2 regions of the Leuconostoc garlicum genome follow, and region 1 is predicted to be linked to the other one. Evidence: predicted binding sites of a transcription regulator. Region 1 holds the regulator's gene; the other holds the start of a gene.

Region 1 (5,179 bases):
TTTTCCTTAGCTTGCTTCAATGCTTCAAGGGCATCCTTTGTTGCCTTCTTAGCATCTTCTTCCAACTTGTCACCCACTTCTTCAAGTGTGGCTTCTGTTGAGAAGATCAATTGGTCAGCTTCGTTACGTGTATCAACGGCTGCCTTCTTCTTTGCATCGGCTTCTTCGTTAGCCTTTGCATCATTCATCATTTGTTCGATTTCTTCATCAGTCAAACCACCAGCGGCTTGGATCGTAATCTTTTGTTCCTTTTGCGTACCCAAATCCTTGGCAGATACAGAAACAATACCGTTACGGTCAATGTCAAATGTCACTTCGATTTGTGGCACACCACGCTTTGCAGCAGGAATATCTGACAATTGGAAACGACCCAAAGTCTTGTTGTCGGCCGCCATTGAGCGTTCACCTTGCAAGACATGGATGTCAACAGCTGGTTGGTTGTCGGCAGCTGTTGAGAAGACTTGTGACTTTGATGTTGGGATCGTTGTGTTACGATCGATCAACTTTGTGAAGACACCACCCATTGTTTCGATACCCAATGACAAAGGTGTCACATCCAACAAGACAACGTCCTTCACGTCACCAGTAATCACACCACCTTGAACTGCTGCACCAAGGGCAACCGCTTCATCAGGATTGATTGAGTGGTTAGGTTCCTTACCAGTCAACTTCTTAACAGATTCTTGTACGGCTGGAATACGTGTTGAACCACCGTTCAAGATGACTTCATCGATGTCTGAGAATGACAAACCAGCATCCTTCAAAGCATTCAAAACTGGTTGTTCAGCCTTCTTGATCAAGTCAGCTGTCAATTCGTTGAACTTTGCACGTGTCAATGATGTTTGCAAGTGCAATGGGCCTTGGTCACCTGAAGCAATAAATGGCAAATCAATTTGTGCTTCAGTTGCTGAAGACAACGTCTTCTTAGCTGATTCTGCGGCATCCTTCAAACGTTGCAAAGCTAACTTGTCTTCCTTCAAATCAATGCCATTTTCAGCCTTGAATTGTTCAGCCAAGTAATCAATGATCTTGTTATCGAAGTCATCACCACCAAGGTGTGTGTCACCATTTGTTGACAAAACTTCAAAGACACCATCACCTAATTCAAGGATAGACACATCGAATGTACCACCACCCAAGTCGTAAACAAGGATCTTTTCATCCTTATCCAACTTGTCCAAACCATAAGCTAACGCAGCAGCTGTTGGTTCGTTAATGATACGTTCAACTTCAAGACCGGCAATCTTACCAGCATCCTTAGTTGCTTGACGTTGTGCATCGTTGAAGTAAGCAGGCACTGTGATAACAGCCTTTTCAACCTTTTCACCCAAGTAGTCTTCAGCATAACCCTTGATGTATTGCAAAATCATGGCTGAAATTTCTTGTGGTGTGTAGTCCTTGCCGTCAACGTTGATCTTGTAGCCAGCTTCACCCATGTGTGACTTAATTGAAATAATTGTGTCAGGGTTCGTGATGGCTTGACGCTTAGCCACGTCACCAACTTGTGTTTCGCCATTCTTAAATGACACAACAGATGGTGTTGTACGACCGCCGTCTGGGTTTGTGATGATCTTTGGTTCGCCACCTTCAAGGACGGCAACTGCTGAGTTTGTTGTTCCTAAATCAATACCGATAATCTTTGACATGAATTAATTCTTCCTTTACTTTTTTAATCTTTTATTTTTTAACTTTTTAAGGTGTGGTGCACACGCTGAATCACCATGACAATTGTTGTTATTTCGCCACGGCAACCATTGCTGGTCGAAGGACGCGATCTTGAATCATATAGCCTTTTTGCAAAACAGCGGCAATTTCATCAGACGCAACATCCTCTGAGGCAACACTTTGAATGGCTTGGTGCTTCGTTGGGTCAAATGCTTCCCCAACTTCACCCGTTGCTGAAATACCATTATCAGCTAAGGCTTGCACCAATGTCTTCAGTGTCATTTCAACACCTGTTTTAATTTGCTTTGTTACTGTATCATCTGCTTCAACTTGCAATGCGCGTTCAAGATTGTCAACCACTGGCAAAACTGCGCCGGCCAATTTCTGACCATCATACTTGCGCACATTTTGCACTTCGCGGGCATGACGTTGTTGAATATTTTGAATTTCCGCTTGTGAACGCAACAGCTTGTCTTCTAATTCCGCAACCTTAGCTTCAAGGTCTGCAATTTGACTTGCTTCTGAATTTTCTACTGGTGCTTCATCTTCTTGCAAAACATCAGTTTCTGCTTCGATTTGTTCCGTTACAGCTTCATCATCAACTGCGCCATCTTCTACAACGATTTCTTCGTCGTTCTTCATTGCTTCTTTCGCTTCATCTGCCACGTAAGTGACCTCCTAATTTATGTATATTCGAGCATCTTTTGGCTTAACGCTTCACCAAAGGCATCCATCAACAAGACGTTGCGCGCATAAGGCATCCGAATTGGGCCAAGCAATGCAATCACCCCATCCCCTTGATTTGGTACCTGAAAGGCACTCGTAATCAAGCTAAAGGATTGTAATAAGGGTTCATCGATTTCTTGCCCAATCTTAACTGTCACCTGATGTGGGACAGCTGTCGCCACACGTCGGATATCAGGTGCTGATGACAGAAACTCTAGCAAATGCTTCACTTTCTGTGTTTCATCAACATTTTCACCGAAATCCAACACGTTCAGTCGACCACCAATATGCACATTATCGCCAATCGATCGCGCTAAGACGTCGCCAAACAATTGCAAGAAGGCAGCTGGTGTCTTAATCACCCGATTCATTTGCGTTGGCAACTCATCTGATTGCATCAGTTGCAACACTTCCAAAATCGGATGGCCAATCATCTGATCATTGATATACTTAACCATACTATCTAACGATGATATCGCTAACTCGCGCGGTAATTTGAATGTCTGACTGGTCACTTTACCGTCACTGGTTACCAGCACGGCAATTAACTGATGATTCTCCAACGGCACCAAACGGAACCCCGACACTTTGATGTTTAACCCTTTTGGCTTCAAAATCAAAGCAGTTGCACCGGTTAATTCTGATAGCGTCCGCGCAGCTTCATCAAGCAAGTCATCAATTTCATGAAAAATCCCACGAAACGAATGCATCACCATCGCCACATCTTGCTGTGTTGCGGGACGTGTCGCCATGAGGTGATCGAGATAATAACGATAACCAGCACACGACGGTACCCGTCCCGCTGAAGTATGTAGTTTTTTAATCAGATCAGCTGACTCTAATGCAGCCATTTCATTACGAATTGTTGCGGAACTCACTTTAATATCAAGCTGTTCCTGCAAACTTTTCGACCCGACTGCTCGCGCAGTGTGTGTGTACTCGTAAATGATGGCGCTTAAAATTAATTTTTGTCTTTCTGTTAGCATGCCATCACCTCCGTTTTAGCACTCATAGATACCAACTGCTAACATCTATTATCATACACCCTTTCCGAAAAAAATGCAAGCATTTTAGCACTCTTTTTATTCGAGTGCCAAATAAAAAGCACTTAACGCTTGTTAAGTGCTTTAAAATACTGTCGTGTCGCCTGTTCATCGTGCTGTAACTGCGTGATTAAATCAGGTACCGACGTGAATTTGACTTCGCCGCGTAAGTAATGATGCCAAGCAACCGTCACCGCTTCCCCATAAATTTGTTGTTTGAAATCTAAAATGTTGATTTCAACAGTGATTGGTCGGGCATCACCAAATGTGACGTTTCGGCCGATACTTGCCATCCCTTGATACCACTGTCCAGCAATTTCAATCCCAACCACATAAACCCCAATACCAGGCAGCCATTCTAATTCTGGTGTTTGAATATTAGCCGTAGGGAAACCCAACTCACGTCCGCGTGCTTCACCATGAACAACTGTGCCAGTCGTTTGATAAACACGCCCTAACTGATGATTAACTGTTTGCATATCGCCAGCGTCTAACGCACGTCGGATTGCCGAAGAGCCTACTTTTTGGTGTGACTCTTCAAAAGGTGGTACCGTAATCACATCAAAGCGGTTGGCGGCGTACTGATCTAATACTTGCATATTGGCCGTCTGTTGATCACCACCATAGAGGTGATCAAACCCCGCAACCACAGTCATTGGTTGTAAGGGCAATAGCACCTCATCGACGAACTGCTGGGGCGCAAGTTGTGCCAATTGCGAGGTAAAGCGCATCACATACACGCGATCAACGCCCAGCGCTTCAAATAAGGCCACCTTTTGATCAAGTGGCGTTAAATAATGTAAGGGCTGCGTGAGGGTCTTAAACACCACAACTGGATGCGGATCATAAGTTAGGACCGCTAGCGGTACCCCTAACCGATCAGCTTCCGCTTTAGCTGCTTGTATCACTGCTTGATGACCCAAATGGACCCCATCAAAAAAGCCCATCGTCACCACTTGAGGTTGCGATGATTCAAAATTTTGAATTGGATAATGTAACGGAACGGTTTCTATCATAGTTATTCGTTTGTAAACACATAGCGTGATTGCCAGTGGTGTTCAGCAGCTTGATACGCATAAACTGCCTTTAATTCCCCTTGATAAGTTAACTGCAAATAAGTGTCGGCCGCTGGCCAGGTGGTGATTTTTTGCCCGTTTTTGACCGCAAACCACTCGTCATCCGTCAAAGCTTTCACCGGCCATGTCAACACCGTTTGAATGGGGACGACTAGCTTTAAGACATCTTCTCGTGGCAACGACGTGATCGTTTCTAATGGCGTTGCCGCTGACAAAGGCATCCCGCTCCCCATCGTTCGCGTTAAGCTGGTCATGGTCGCTGGGACTTCTAATTGCTTACCGGTGTCAACGGCCAGTGTCCGAATATACGTCCCTTTTGACACTGTTGCTTCAAAGTTAAATTTTTGCTGTTGTTGCTGATAACGCACTGCTGATGTCCGATGAAAATCATAAATCATGGCATCACGAACTGGTCGCGTCACAGTTTCACCTGCCCGTGCGTATTCATATAGACGTTTGCCGGCGACTTTAACAGCTGAAAACATCGGTGGTACTTGTTGAATTGGCCCGTTCAATTGCGCAATAGCCTGATCAATGGCTGCGTCCGTATAAGGCGTTGTAATCGGTTGTTCGGCTACCACGTCCCCGTCAAGGTCTTCAGTTTCCGTTGCAAAACCTAACGTAATTTCGCCGATATAACGTTTTGGTCGTGCTTGTAATTCATCAATT
Region 2 (5,179 bases), 790 kb from region 1:
TGATTTCCCAAGTGGCGCTGTGACTGGTGGTAAGTTGCAACAAATCTTGAGTGATCAAGCTGCTGGTTTGTCATTGACAAAGATGGCACCAAACACATTGCAAGCAAACTTGGATAGTTTGGTTCCTGGTTTGATGGGATTGGCATTGACATTCTTCGCTATGTGGTTGTTGAAGAAGAACGTATCACCAATTGCAATGATTGTTGGTATCTTCGTCTTCGGAATCATCATGCATGCCTTGCACATCATGTAAGCATGAATTAAATTATTACGATAAAGGGCGCCCGTCATTTTCGACGAGCGCCTTTGTACATAAAAGAAAAGTTATTGAGTATGCCTATCATTTAATGATACGATTAAAGTATGATAGGTGAGGAGGGTAATCATAATGGTACAATCACTGAATACTAAAGTAGCGTTAACAGCTAAAGGGATTTCGTATTTAGGTATTGGTGCGCAATACGGTAAATTTCTAGTGGGTGATCGCGCATTTGAATTTTTTAATGATAATAACGTCGCTGATTATATTCAAATTCCTTGGGCGAATGTAACGGCGGTGTATACAAGTGTTGCCCGTCATCGGGTCAGTCGGCGTTTCCGAGTTGACACAGATCGTGGCAGTTTTTCCTTTTCATCACCGGAGTCTGGCAAAGTGTTAAAGGCAATTCGTGATCAGATTGGTCATGAAAAGGTCTTGAAACAACCAACTTTAATCTCACGTTTGAAAGCACTATTTAAAAAGAAGGATAAAAAGAAAGGCGTTTAATGAAAATATTACGGCAGTACCAGATTTTACGTTATTTAACGATTGTTGTCGCTTTGGAATTCGTTGCCATTAGCATTAACTTTTTTTACGCACCAGCCAAAGTTGCGGCTGGTGGGGCGACAGGGTTTGCTATTTTGCTGAATGAATTAGTTGGGATTGATCGTGCAGTGACCGTCTTAGTGGTTAATATTTTGATGATTATCCTGGCGGCAATTTTCTTAGATCGTGGCACAACGGTGCGTATTACCTTTGGCAGCCTGTTATTGCCGATATTATTGAAAATAACACCTAGCCATCAAGTTTTGACCGATAGAACGTTTGCTGTCTTGGTTGGTGGGGCAATCTTTGCGTTTGGTGTGGCGATGCTTTATCGTGTGGAAGCGTCTAGTGGTGGTACAGCTGTGCCACCGATGATTTTGAAGAAATATTTTCGCATTGCACCAGCGCTATCGCTGTTGGTTATCGATCTCTTTGTCTCATTAGGTAACCTGTTGACGGATGGTCTGGAAGCCTTTATTTTAGCGGTGTTTTCGCTCATCATTACGGCCGTTGTGATGAACTATATTGAGACAGGGCTTGACCGACGTAAAATGGTGTACATCACGAGTAATGATCACATTGAAGCCGTTAAAGCCTATTTGAAAGAAAATGATACGAGCTACACACTGATGAATGTTCGTGGTGGATACACGGATAGCGATCGGGACATGTTGATGGTGATTCTAGAAAATCAAGATTACAATCATTTAGTGCGCGGTGTGCATCAAGTTGACCCCACGGCTTTCATGATTGCTTACGACATTAGTGAAGCGCACGGTGGCACATTTATTTAGTGATAGCTGAGTCTACTTTGAACGACAAAATTAGTCTACAAAAGTAGGCTTTTTTTATTGACAAATGTCCGGACAGTGCTATAATAATAGTTGTAATTAGCACTCGTGTAAAAAGAGTGCTAAAACTAAAAACTGGAGGTATGTCTCATGTTGAAGCCATTGGGTGATCGCGTGATTATTGAAGTAACTGAAGCTGCGGAAGAAACTGTTGGTGGCATTCTCTTAGCAACAAATGCTAAGGAAAAGCCAGTCACAGGTAAGGTCGTTGCCGTAGGTTCAGGATACGTCCTAAACGATGGGACAGTCCGCGAATTAACTGTGAAGACAGGTGATGAAGTACTTTTTGATAAGTACGCGGGGCAAGAAGTATCATTTGAAGGAAATGACTACCTTGCACTACATGAAAAGGATATCGTTGCCATTGTGGCGTAATTTTTGTGCCGAGTGAATGTGGCGCAAACAACTATATATTTAAACTGTATATTTAAAATGAATTACTAGAGAGGGAATGTAATCATGGCAAAAGAAATTAAGTTTTCAGAAGATGCTCGTGCTAAGATGAAGGTCGGTGTCGACAAGTTAGCTGACACTGTTAAGACAACAATTGGACCAAAGGGTCGTAACGTTGTGTTGGAACAATCATATGGCACACCAACTATTACAAATGATGGTGTGACGATCGCTAAGGCAATCGAATTAGAAGATCACTTTGAAAACATGGGGGCTAAGTTAGTTGCCGAAGTGGCTTCAAAGACAAATGACATTGCCGGAGACGGTACAACAACAGCCACAGTTTTGACACAAGCTATCGTGAGTGAAGGACTTAAGAACGTGACTGCTGGTGCGAACCCTGTAGGTATCCGTACTGGTATCGAACGTGCGACAGCCGCAGCCGTTGCAAAGTTGCACGACATGTCACACCCTGTTAATACGAAGGCTGAAATCGCTCAAATCGCCTCAATCTCAGCTGCTAACGAAGAAGTTGGTGCTTTGATTGCGGAAGCGATGGAAAAGGTTGGTAACGACGGTGTTATCACAATTGAAGAATCAAAGGGTATCGAAACAACTTTGGATGTTGTTGAAGGGATGCAATTTGATCGTGGTTACATGTCACAATACATGGTCACAGACAGTGAAAAGATGGAAGCTAACTTGGACAACCCTTACATCTTGATCACAGACAAGAAGATTGCCAACATTCAAGAAATTTTGCCAGTATTACAACAAGTGGTTGAACAAGGTCGTGCGATGTTGATCATTGCTGACGACATTACTGGGGAAGCTTTGCCAACACTTGTTTTGAACAAGATGCGTGGTACGTTTAATGTTGTTGCCGTTAAGGCACCAGGCTTTGGTGACCGTCGTAAGGCACAACTTGAAGATATCGCTATTTTGACTGGTGGTACAGTAATTGCTGAAGACCTTGGTTTGAACTTGAAGGACGTGACAATTGATCAACTTGGTCAAGCAAGCAAGGTTAACGTCACAAAGGACAACACAACAATCGTTGAAGGTGCCGGTGATAAGGCTGCTGTAGCTGCTCGCGTTGAAACAATCAAGCAACAAATTGCTGAAACAACATCTGACTTTGACCGTGAAAAGTTGCAAGAACGTTTGGCAAAGTTGTCTGGTGGTGTTGCTGTGATTAACGTTGGTGCGGCAACTGAAACTGAATTGAAGGAACGTAAGTACCGTATCGAAGACGCCTTGAACGCAACACGCGCTGCCGTTCAAGAAGGCTTCGTTGCCGGTGGTGGTACAGCTCTTGTGAATGCTATTTCAGCTGTTGCTGAATTGTCAGAAGAAGGCGACATTCAAACTGGTGTGAACACTGTGATGAAGGCATTGGAAGCACCTGTTCGTCAAATCGCTGAAAACGCTGGTCTTGAAGGTTCAGTTATTGTTAACAAGTTGAAGGAACAACCAGAAGGCTTTGGTTTCAATGCTGCAACTGGTGAATGGGTTGACATGATTGCCGCTGGTATCGTGGACCCAACAAAGGTAACACGTTCAGCATTGCAAAATGCCGCCTCAGTCTCAGCTTTGTTGTTGACAACTGAAGCAGTGGTTGCTGAATTACCAAAAGATGATGCTATGCCTGCAATGCCACAAGGTGGTATGCCAGGTATGATGTAATCTGGTAAATTGAATTTAAAAACACGACTTAAGGTCGTGTTTTTTTGTGTTGTGAACGCATGAGCGGGCATGTCGTCGATTGCATTTTTCTGGTAGAATAGGTTACTAGAGGTTAATACAACAATGACACCAAAACAGTTTTTAGATTTAGTTGAAATTCGGGTGGTAATCCCCAGTGTTGCACCATTGCTGGTGGGGTTAGCTTATAGTCAATGGCAATATGCACGGTTAAGTTGGTTGAATGCAACGTTGCTCATCATCGCAACGATTAGCGTGCATTTAGCAGTTAATACATTTAATCGTTATGAAGATGCGAAACGGCAAAAGAACAACGCCTTTTTACGTGAAGAAGCGGCCGGCGAAGAAATTTCTAACCATCAAGTGCGAAATGTTGCGCTCGTGTTAGGTGTGATTGCAGCATTGGCTGGCGTCGCTGTAGCATTACGTACTGGTTATGTGACTTGGATTATTGGGATTGTCAGTTTTTTAATTGGTTATCTTTATTCAGCAGGGCCAAAGCCAATTACGAACACGCCATTTGGTGAACTTGTCTCTGGTTTGACGATGGGTTACTTTATCTTTGTCGCACAAGTGTACGTCAACACGCACATGACCCCTATGCCGAGTGTCTTACTCCAATGGTTTGTGGTCAGCTTCCCGTTGACAGTGTTTATTGCAGAAATTATGTTGGCCAATAATATTGCGGATCATGATGAAGATGAAGAAAACAATCGCCACACCTTGGTACACTATATTGGCGTATCAGCGGCCAAGCAACTCTATCTGGTTTTGGCAATTATTGCGTTTGCGGAAATGATCTTGGTGACGTTGGTCGGTTGGTTGCCAATTACAAGTTATGCGATGATTGTATTGTTGCCAATCGTCATCCGCCATGTTCGCGATTTTATTGCGCGTCCGATTAAACGGGAAACCTTTATTTTAGCCATTAAAAATCTAGTCATTGTCATGTTGGGGATGACTGTCGCCATTGTGGCAGGGATACTGTTATAAAAAAGACGACCGCAATTGCGGTCGTCTTTTAGTTAAAGCGTTGTAAATCTTCAATACTTGTGACAGTAAAGCCTTTCTTTTCAAGGCGTGTCACCAGTTTTTGTAATTGTTCGCTGTCAATTGCGAGGGGCAACGTGAACATGAGTGATGTAGGTGTTGCTTGTTGTGGTTGAATGCTTAAAACGGATTCGATGTTGGAATAGCGGGCGATAATGCTCGCTATTTTTTTCAAGTCACCTTGCGTATTATGTGAGGTAACCGAAATGGCAACACCACCAGTACGTACGGACCAACTCTGTGACAAAAGGTCCATCAGGGCATCATGGGTGAAGATGCCGGCAAAATGGTGCTGCTCATCGAGTACAGCGATAAAAGGCAAATCACGGATCGCAAAAAAGACCTCGTAAAATTGACTTGTGGTATAAATAAACTT

What was found. Region 1 encodes HrcA, which represses chaperone genes, less so after heat shock. Its sites were predicted from a motif close to TTAGCACTCNNNNNNNNNGAGTGCTAA; they were not measured.
Region 2: the regulator HrcA is predicted to act here: its motif matches at 1,696-1,722, upstream of groES (co-chaperone GroES).

Annotation. Positions count from the first base shown of each region.
Region 1 covers NZ_CP016329.1:1,549,549-1,554,727, forward strand. The annotation lists gene dnaK (molecular chaperone DnaK) at 1-1,646, opposite strand, end outside; gene grpE (nucleotide exchange factor GrpE) at 1,735-2,307, opposite strand; gene hrcA (heat-inducible transcriptional repressor HrcA) at 2,349-3,377, opposite strand; gene ribF (riboflavin biosynthesis protein RibF) at 3,500-4,450, opposite strand; gene truB (tRNA pseudouridine(55) synthase TruB) at 4,453-5,179, opposite strand, start outside.
Region 2 covers NZ_CP016329.1:758,731-763,909, forward strand. The annotation lists gene A9176_RS03960 (PTS system mannose/fructose/sorbose family transporter subunit IID) at 1-253, shown strand, start outside; gene A9176_RS03965 (DUF956 family protein) at 389-766, shown strand; gene A9176_RS03970 (YitT family protein) at 766-1,599, shown strand; gene groES (co-chaperone GroES) at 1,747-2,031, shown strand; gene groL (chaperonin GroEL) at 2,116-3,735, shown strand; gene A9176_RS03985 (prenyltransferase) at 3,859-4,746, shown strand; gene cbpA (cyclic di-AMP binding protein CbpA) at 4,775-5,179, opposite strand, start outside.